Regions from separate parts of the Streptomyces sp. NPDC060035 genome, predicted to be linked through region 1. Evidence: riboswitches for the same ligand, from Rfam matches in the RefSeq annotation. Region 1 holds a riboswitch; each other region holds the start of a gene.

Region 1 (2,191 bases):
CACCTGTCGCTGAGTTCGGTCGAGAAGCAGCGGCTCCGTGTTCGACAAGCTGGAGCTGCCGAGCACCACGGAGTACAGCCGTCGGGTCCTCGCGGTGCTGCACCACCTGAAGTCGCAGGACCGGCGCAGGAGGCCGGAAACGGACGACGGGTGGTGCGGGTTCGTCCGAACCCGCACCACCCGTCGACGTTGCTCCGCTGTCACACAGCCGTGCGTCAGTAGGCCCCGAAGACGTTGTCGATCGAGCCGTACCGGTCGGCGGCGTAGTTGCACGCGGCCGTGATGTTGGCGACCGGGTCGTAGCTGTCCGTCGACGTACCGGCCACGTGGTAGGCCTGGAAGGTCGGGTCGATGACCTGCAGAAGACCCTTGGACGGGATACCTGCGACGGCGTTCGAGTCCCAGTTGTTGATGGCCATCGGGTTGCCCGAGGACTCACGCATGACGTTGCGGTGGATGCCGTCGTAGCTGCCGGGGATGCCGTGCTCGGCCATGACCGCCAGCGACTCCTTGATCCAGCCGTCGAGGTCGTTCGTGTACGTGGCCGGCTGGGCCGCAGGAGCGGCGGCGGGTGCGCCCTTCGCGGCGACCGGCGTGCTCGTGCGCTCCGAACGGTCCGCGCGGTCGGCGCTCTTCTCGGCACGGTCCGAGGCGCCGGAGGCCTTGGAATCGGCCTTGCTCGCCGTTGCGGCCTTGTCCGCCGCCTTGTTCCCGGCCTTGGCGCCAATGGTCAGCTTCAGACCGGGGCGAATCAGGTCGGGGTTGTCACCGACAGCCGCGCGATTGTCCTTGTACAGCTCCTGCCAGCCACCGCTCACGGAATGTCCGCGTGCGATCTTGGAAAGAGAATCGCCCAAGATCACGGAATAGGTGACAGGCGCGGACTTCTGCGCGGCAATTCCCTTTCCGGACGCGGCAGTCGACGTCGACGCCTTTTCGACGGCGACCGACTGTGCCGGTGCCGCGAAGGCTCCGGTCGCACCGATCACGGGGAGGGCCAGGGCGACTCCGCCCGTGCTCACGGCGATGATGCCGCGGGTCAGCGAACTGGTCCTGGAACGACGGTGCTTACCCTTTTCGGGCATGGTGAATTCCTCTCCGCCGCCTGCGAAGTGAGCTGTCGGGTTCGGGCTGGAGATGCCCGGCCGCACGTGAATGCGACTTCACCCCGAGCCGATCCGGATACCGGATCGGCGCTTACCTGGGTCCCCCGCTCCTGCCGTACGTGAGTGGTCGGGTTCCCGGACGGCGGCAGGATTCGGCGTTCCATCCGGATTGAGGGTGACCGTAAGCGAGAAATACCGAAAGGAACAAGCCCCGAATTGGTGATCACAATTCATTTACAAGATCGATTCACGGAAATTCGTGTAATCGACCCCACACCGCGCAGCCAATTTTCTTGGCGCAGAAGGGAACCGGCCGACGCCTCACGACGTCGCCGGCGCGGGAGGTGACCCTGGTCACGGAGTCCGATAAGGGCGATTTGTTCTGTGCCGAAAGTTCACAGGCCGCACGAAATGGCCCTTATGAATGACGGGATCAATCCCTAAAAACGACTAAATCGGGCATACAGCTCATTAGTTCTGTTCAGGGGCATATCACGGGCGTCCGCGTGGAACAGATCTGTGCATGACCGAAAGCCCGAACCCTCACCCCTCGAACCCGCCGATCACGGTCCTGGCCGTTCAGCCAGGAGATCCGCCCTTCCGCATCGTGGAGATCAACGGGGAAATCGTCGGCAGGGCGACGGCCATGACGGACGTGCTCTTCCTCGCCGTCGCGGCCGGGATCACGGTCCATGACCTCGATGACCCCGCCACGGTGCGATGGGTGGGCGGCGGCAAGCTCACCTGGCGGCCGCACTGAGCACCGGACCGGGCGCTGCCCTGGTCCTGCTGACAGCCGCACCCCACACGTCCCGACGGGAACACCATTCCTCCAAGGAGGAACGCATCTGCCATGTAGCTTCACCCAAAAGGTTGTAAATACGAGCTCAGCGAACCTAGGGTGTGGCACATGCAGTCCTACACCATCGGACAGGCGGCGCGTCTGCTCGGCGTCAGCCCGGACACCGCGCGCCGCTGGGCGGATGCCGGCAGGGTCGCCACCCATCGCGACGAAGGCGGCCGACGCCTCATCGACGGCCGCGATCTGGCCGCGTTCTCGATCGAGGTCGCCCAGGCCGGAACCA
Region 2 (2,191 bases), on a different contig from region 1:
GCGGACATGACCCCGGCCCGGCGCACACGGGGGTGAGTGCGCCGGGCCGGGGAGGACACATCGGGTGCCGCCGGACACCCTTCTGCGGTCCTGAGGTCCTGCGGGGAGGAGAGACCCGGGACTACTTCAGGTGGAGCTGCTGACCCGGGAAGATCAGGTCGGCGTCCTCGACGATGTCGCCGTTCAGCTTGAACAGCTTCTGCCAGCCGCCCTTGACCTTCTTCGCGTCGGCGATCGTGCTCAGGGTGTCGCCGGCCTTCACCTTGTACTCGCCGTCACCCTTCTTGACCTTGTCGCCGGTCGGGGTGGTGACGGTCTTCGAGGCCTTGGGGGCGGTGCGCTTCTCGCTGCGCGTGGTGGGCTGCTCGGCCTTGCGCTCCGGCTGGGCGGCCTTGTCGGCGCTCGGCGCGGAGCCGGTGTCGACACCCGGGTCCACACCGTCGTTGGTCAGGCCGCCGGCACCGGCGCAGGCCCAGGCGCCCGGGCCCTGCAGGTCGAGAAGCTTCTCGGCGGCGGTGATCTGCTGGGCCTTGGAGGCCAGGTCGGCGCGGGCGGCGAACTGCGTACCGCCGGCGGCTGCCCAGCTGGACTGCGAGAACTGCAGACCGCCGTAGTAGCCGTTGCCGGTGTTGATGGACCAGTTGCCACCGGACTCGCACTGGGCGACGGCGTCCCACGTGGCGACGGAGGCGGCGGAGGCGCCGGTCGCACCCATCAGCGGAACGGCGACGGCGGCACCGGCGACGCCGGCCAGGGTGGCTATACGGACGGCCTTGGACGGGCGACGGTGCTTGCCCTTGCTCGAAAGCAGCATGGTTCTCCTCACCGACGCCTACGAGGTGAGCTGTCGGGTTCGGGCCTGTGAGTTGCCCGGTCGCTCGCACTGGCGAGCGACTTCACCCCGAGCCGGTCCTCACCCGTCTTCCGACGGCCGGGTCCGGCACTTACCTGGGTCCCCCGCTCCTGCCTACGGCGCTTTACGCGTCAGTCCCCTTCGGCCGACGGCAGGATTCGGCGTGACGGTCGAAGGTGCCCGCGGTGCGAGCGGTTCCGACCGTAAACATAGGCAACCCCCACATTCAAAGATGGACATCACGGACAATCAGCCCTTACCCGCAACCCGCGAAGGACCGTTTCCGCAGGTCGGAGGCGTCACCGGCGAACCGGGCGGACGAGAAGCGTCAGTTGACGCAAAGAGACCCATGTCTCACTTACGCATAAGTGGACATAGGCCTCTGAACTGCCCCCGATTTTGGGGTGTTTTCCCGAATTGGATCAGTTACCCGTAGCGGCTTCCGCGCCCGCCCCGGCGGTCTTCTCGCCCGCCTGGAGGCCCAGGTCGAGGCCCAGGTCGAGGTTCTGCCCGGGAAGGATCAGGTCCGGGTCGGAGCCCAGCTCGTCCTTGTTGGCCTCGTAGAGCGCCGTCCAGCCGCCGGGCAGCTCCTGGGAGTCTGCGATCGCCCAGAGGTTGTCGCCCGCGCGGACGGTGTAGGTCCCGGCGCTCCCGTCGGCACCCTTGCGCGCCTCGGCGTCACCGCGCGATGCGTGCCGGCCGGAGTCGCGCCCGTCCTCCGAGCCCGTACCGGCGCTCGCCTCCGGGGCCGGTGTGCCGCGGTGCTTGCCACCCGGCGCTCCGTTCGAGGCGTCAGAGGTCTCGGACGCGTCGGGCGAGGGAGAGGCCGAGGGGTCGGCCGCATTGGATCCGGTCGACTTGTCGGCTTCGCCGGTTTCATCACCCTTGTCGCTCGCGCCCTTGCGCGTCTTGTCCGACGCGCCGGGCGAAGAGGTGTCCGACGCGCCGCCGGACGGGGTCGCGGTGTCCGACGGCTCGGTGGTCGGCTCACTGCCCGGGTCGACACCCGGCAGCGTGCCGTCCAGCGCGAGCCCGGAGATCACCGCGCAGCTGGCCCACGCCGTCACCCCCGTGTCGCCGAGCACCTTCTCCGCCACGGATATCTGCTGCGAGCGGCTGGCCAGGTCGGCGCGGGGCGCGAACGCCGTGCCGCCGTAGGCCGACCAGGTGTCCTGCGAGAACTGCAGGCCGCCGTAGTAGCCGTTGCCGAGGTCGGCGCTCCACATGCCACCGCTCTCGCACTCTGCGACCCGGTCCCAGGTCGAGGCGTCGGCGGCGTGCGCGCCGGTCGCGCCGAGCAGCGGGATGGCGATGGCCGACCCTGTGACGCCTGCGGCG
Region 3 (2,191 bases), on a different contig from region 1:
CAGTGCCGTCCCCCTGTTCGCCGCGGCCCCGCTGATCGCCGCGCCGTTCTTCTCGCTGGCGAGCACGATCCGTACGGGTGTGGCCGCGATTCTGACGGTCCTGGCCATCCGGATCGACGACGGCACGATCTCGGATGTCGCCCCGGTCACCGAGCTGCTCACCCTGGTCACCGTTTCCGTGCTCGCCCTCGTCATCAACGGCGTCGTCCGGCGCAGCAACGACCAGCTGGCCTCGGCCCGGGTCATCGCGGAGACCGCGATGCGCGCGGTGCTCCCGACGCCGAACGACCGGATCGGCGGGCTGCTGGTCGCGGCGCGGTACGAGGCGGCGCAGGCGGACGAGTTCGTCGGCGGTGACCTGTTCGCCGTCGCGGACACCCCGCACGGGGTGCGGCTGGTCGTCGGGGACGTACGGGGCAAGGGGCTGGCCGCCGTGGAGGCGGTGGCCGTGGTGATCGGGGCGTTCCGGGAGGCCGCCGAGCAGGAGTTGTCGCTGGAGGGGGTGGCGCAGCGGCTGGAGCGGGCGCTGGCGCGGGAAGGGACTCGGCGCGGCGGGCTCGACTCCATGGAGGGGTTCGTCACCGCTGTGCTCGCCGAGATCCCGGCCGGTTCGGGCACGTTGCGGATCGTCAACCGCGGTCACCCGGAGCCGATCCTGCTGCACGCGGACGGGGCGCTCGAGGTGCTGGCGCCGACCGTGCCCGCGCTGCCGATCGGGATGGACCTGGGGGTGTGGCCGGACCGGTCGGACGAGTGGGAGCTGCCGGCCGGGGCGACGCTCCTGGTGTTCACGGACGGCCTCTCCGAGGCGCGGGACGCGGACGGGGCCTTCTACGATCCTGCGGCCCGGCTGCGCGGCCGGATCTTCCCGGGGCCCGACGAACTGCTCTCCGCGCTCACCGACGACGTACGGCTGCACACGGGCGGCCGTTCCACGGACGACATGGCACTGCTCGCGGTCGGCCGGCCGGCCCGGGGGCAGCCGGAGCGTCGGACGACTGTGAAGATCGTGGGGCGGGGCGATGGATGAGCCGTTGCCACGGTGTGTAGTCGAAGGACACCGCTCCGCATAACATTTGACGCAACGTCAGAAACTGATGGCTGGGCGGGGGGTGCTCAACTCGCCCGATTCGGGCCGTTAATTCCCTGAAAGTCCACGTCAAAGTCGGGAATGATCAACGGCAACAGCTTGGAATCGGACCCGGGTGTCTATTAACGTTCGATAACGCAGCGCGGTTGTCCCAGTCGTCGCAAGAGGCGGCACCGTGCGCGAGCGCCGAATTCCGCAAGGGAACCGGGGAACCACCTACATGGGGTGAATCGGTCACCTGTGTCTCGTGAGAGACAGAGAGGCCCGTAGGAGACCTTCCTGCTCCGAACCCGTCAGCTAACCCGGTAGGCGAGAAGGAAGGAAAGGAGTGCGCCCACGTGGCGTCCAATCAGCCTGCCCCCGAGGCCCCGTCACCCTTCAGGTCCGACATCGTCGGTGACGAGGACAGGACGTGGGAGGAATGGAACCCCACCGAGGAGTCCATCCGTCCCGTACGCGGCAGGCACCGTGTAGCCAAGCAGCGCGGCCTCGCCCGTAGCTCCACCGTCCTCGGCGTCGGCGTCATCGCGGCCGTCGGTGCGGGTGGCATGGCCACCGCGCAGAGCAAGCCGCCGGTCTCCATCTCTCTTCCCGATTCCATCGCGGACAATCTCCCCGACGCCAAGTCCCTTCCCGGCGTGAGTGCTTTCCTGTCCGACGACTCCGACGCCGACAACGGGACCGTCGCCGCGTCCTCCCCGCTCACCACTGCCGGCATCACGGCCGCCGAGGCCGAGCAGGGCACCACCGACGCCGGTGAGGCGCTGCGTGCCCGCATCCTCCAGCAGGCCGAGCAGCAGCAGGCCGGAGCCGAGGCCGAGTCCCAGGCCGCGGAGGAGAAGGCGGCAGCCGAGGAGGCCGCGGCCCAGGCCGCGAAGCAGCAGAGCGAGGCCGAGGCGAAGGCCGCCGCCGAGAAGAAGGCGGCGGAAGTCGCGGCGAAGAAGAAGGCGGAGGCCGAGCGTCTTGCCAAGCTCGCCGCCAGCTACGCCATCCCGACATCCTCGTACACGATCACCTCGACCTACGGCCAGGCCGGTTCGATGTGGTCCTCCGGCTACCACACCGGTCTCGACTTCGCGGCCCCGACCGGCACCCCGGTCA
Region 4 (2,191 bases), on a different contig from region 1:
CGGTGCGCCGGATCGACGCAGCGGGCGTGCGCGCCTTCTACGACGCCCATGTCCGCCCGTCCACCGCGACGGCCGTCATTGTCGGTGATCTCACCGGGGTCGATCTGGACACGCTGCTCGCGGACACCATCGGCGACTGGGCGGGCAACGCCGGCCAGTCACGCCCGGTGCCGCCGATCACCGCGGACGACACCGGCCGAGTGGTGATCGTGGACCGTCCCGGAGCCGTGCAGACGCAGCTGCTGATCGGCCGGATCGGCGCCGACCGGCACGACAGCGTGTGGCCCGCCCAGGTGCTGGGCACGTACTGCCTGGGCGGCACCCTCACCTCCCGGCTGGACCGCGTCCTGCGCGAGGAGAAGGGCTACACCTACGGGGTCCGGGCCTTCGGCCAGGTACTGCGTTCGACGGCACCGGGGTCTTCCTCCGGCGCGACCGGCGCCGCGATGCTCGCCATCAGCGGCTCCGTGGACACGGAGTCCACGGGGCCGGCCCTGGACGACCTCTGGAAGGTCCTGCGCACCCTGGCGGCCGAGGGGCTCACGGATGCCGAGCGTGAGACTGCCGTACAGAACCTCGTGGGGGTCGCCCCGCTGAAGTTCGAGACGGCGGCATCGGTCGCGGGCACCCTCGCCGACCAGGTGGAGCAGCACCTCCCGGACGACTACCAGGCACAGCTGTACGCACGCCTGGCCGAGACCGGCACGGTGGAGGCGACGGCCGCGGTGGTCAACGCGTTCCCCGTGGAACGGCTCGTCACGGTCCTCGTGGGAGACGCTTCGCAGATCGCTGAGCCCGTCAGGGCGCTGGGTATCGGCGAAGTATCGGTCGTCAGCGGCTGACAAAGCAGTACAGAGCGGACCCCGGCGAGTACGTTCTCGCCGGGGTTCTACTTTTTGTCCGACTTTACGAAGAACATTCATGTATGACCTGTGGGATGTGCGACAAAGCGGCCTGTCCGTTTGGTGATTGAAAGTCGCCCGGCCTAGCGTCGGCTCGGCTGTCCGCCAGACGTATGCCGCATCCGCGGCGCCGGACAGTCATCGCCGAGTCCCCGTCAGGCGCGAGCCTGGGGAGCCGGGGACCCACGCAGTCCCTGGGGTGAATCGGATGCCTGCGTCTCGTACGAGGCGGAGGGGTCCGTAGGAGACCTTCCTGCTCCGAACCCGTCAGCTAACCCGGTAGGCGAGAAGGAAGGAAAGGATCAGCCCCTCCATGGCGTTCACCCGTGCCACCGGGAAGCACCGTGCCCCGAGCCGCCTGACGCGCAGCAGCGCGAGGGTCGCCGGAATCGCGGCTCTGGCCACCACCGGTGTCATCGGCGGTATGGCCTCCCCGGCTCTCGCCGCGGACTCCGAGACCCTCACCGTCAGCAACACCGGGCTGACCCAGGCCGTTGCCATCGACACCACCCTCGCTGCCCAGATCGACGCCCAGGCCGAGGCGCAGCAGCACCAGGCCGACGTGGCGGCGAAGGCGAAGGCCGAAGCTGCGGCCAGGGCGAAGGCCAAGGCCGAGGCGAAGCGCAAGGCCGAAGCCCGCGCCAAGGAGGTCCGTGAGGCCAAGGCCCGCGCCGCCCGCGCCGCGGAGCGCGCCCGGCTGAACGCCTTCCACCTCCCGGTAGCCGGCTCCTACGTGACCACCGCCTACAAGTCCGGCGGGGCCCTCTGGTCCTCCGGCAGCCACTCGGGCGTGGACTTCCGCGCCGCGTCCGGCAGCTCCGTCGTCGCAGTCGGCGCCGGTACGGTCGTCGAGGCGGGCTGGGGAGGCGCGTACGGCAACAACATCGTGCTCCGGATGACGGACGGCACGTACACGCAGTACGGCCACCTCTCCTCGATCGGCGTCTCCGTCGGACAGAGTGTCACCTCGGGGCAGCAGATAGGCCTGTCGGGCTCGACCGGCAACTCCACCGGACCGCACCTGCACTTCGAGGCGCGGACCACCCCGGAGTACGGGTCCGACATGGACCCTGTCGCCTACCTCCGCGCACACGGTCTCCAGGTCTGAGACCTCGCACCGCACAGCTTCCCGAAGGCCCCGGCACCCCGCCGGGGCCTTCGTCGTGCCGCCCCGGGAAGGCTTCGCTCCGGAGCTCCGCAGAAGTACTCACCGGCCAGAAGATATCCATGGATTCCGCTCTGCCATCGGAAATTGCGGCTGATTGCAATAGAGTCACAGAACAGGCGTC

The links. Region 1 has a riboswitch for cyclic di-AMP ahead of ACFWBQ_RS08650 (transglycosylase SLT domain-containing protein). Riboswitches for the same ligand answer to the same signal wherever they lie in the genome.
Region 2: another riboswitch for cyclic di-AMP. It lies ahead of ACFWBQ_RS13625 (transglycosylase family protein); the one in region 1 lies ahead of ACFWBQ_RS08650 (transglycosylase SLT domain-containing protein).
Region 3: another riboswitch for cyclic di-AMP. It lies ahead of ACFWBQ_RS17430 (M23 family metallopeptidase); the one in region 1 lies ahead of ACFWBQ_RS08650 (transglycosylase SLT domain-containing protein).
Region 4: another riboswitch for cyclic di-AMP. It lies ahead of ACFWBQ_RS35575 (M23 family metallopeptidase); the one in region 1 lies ahead of ACFWBQ_RS08650 (transglycosylase SLT domain-containing protein).

What each region holds. Positions count from the first base shown of each region.
Region 1 covers NZ_JBHWVO010000004.1:315,932-318,122, forward strand. The annotation lists partial or broken gene ACFWBQ_RS08645 (response regulator transcription factor) at 1-115, shown strand, start outside; gene ACFWBQ_RS08650 (transglycosylase SLT domain-containing protein) at 216-1,085, opposite strand; cyclic di-AMP (ydaO/yuaA leader) riboswitch at 1,090-1,274, opposite strand; gene ACFWBQ_RS08655 (hypothetical protein) at 1,630-1,866, shown strand; gene ACFWBQ_RS08660 (molybdopterin-binding protein) at 2,017-2,191, shown strand, end outside.
Region 2 covers NZ_JBHWVO010000007.1:109,005-111,195, forward strand. The annotation lists gene ACFWBQ_RS13625 (transglycosylase family protein) at 122-814, opposite strand; cyclic di-AMP (ydaO/yuaA leader) riboswitch at 815-985, opposite strand; gene ACFWBQ_RS13630 (transglycosylase family protein) at 1,276-2,191, opposite strand, start outside.
Region 3 covers NZ_JBHWVO010000009.1:269,255-271,445, forward strand. The annotation lists gene ACFWBQ_RS17425 (PP2C family protein-serine/threonine phosphatase) at 1-1,030, shown strand, start outside; cyclic di-AMP (ydaO/yuaA leader) riboswitch at 1,265-1,417, shown strand; gene ACFWBQ_RS17430 (M23 family metallopeptidase) at 1,429-2,191, shown strand, end outside.
Region 4 covers NZ_JBHWVO010000041.1:20,562-22,752, forward strand. The annotation lists gene ACFWBQ_RS35570 (M16 family metallopeptidase) at 1-842, shown strand, start outside; cyclic di-AMP (ydaO/yuaA leader) riboswitch at 1,035-1,203, shown strand; gene ACFWBQ_RS35575 (M23 family metallopeptidase) at 1,216-2,010, shown strand.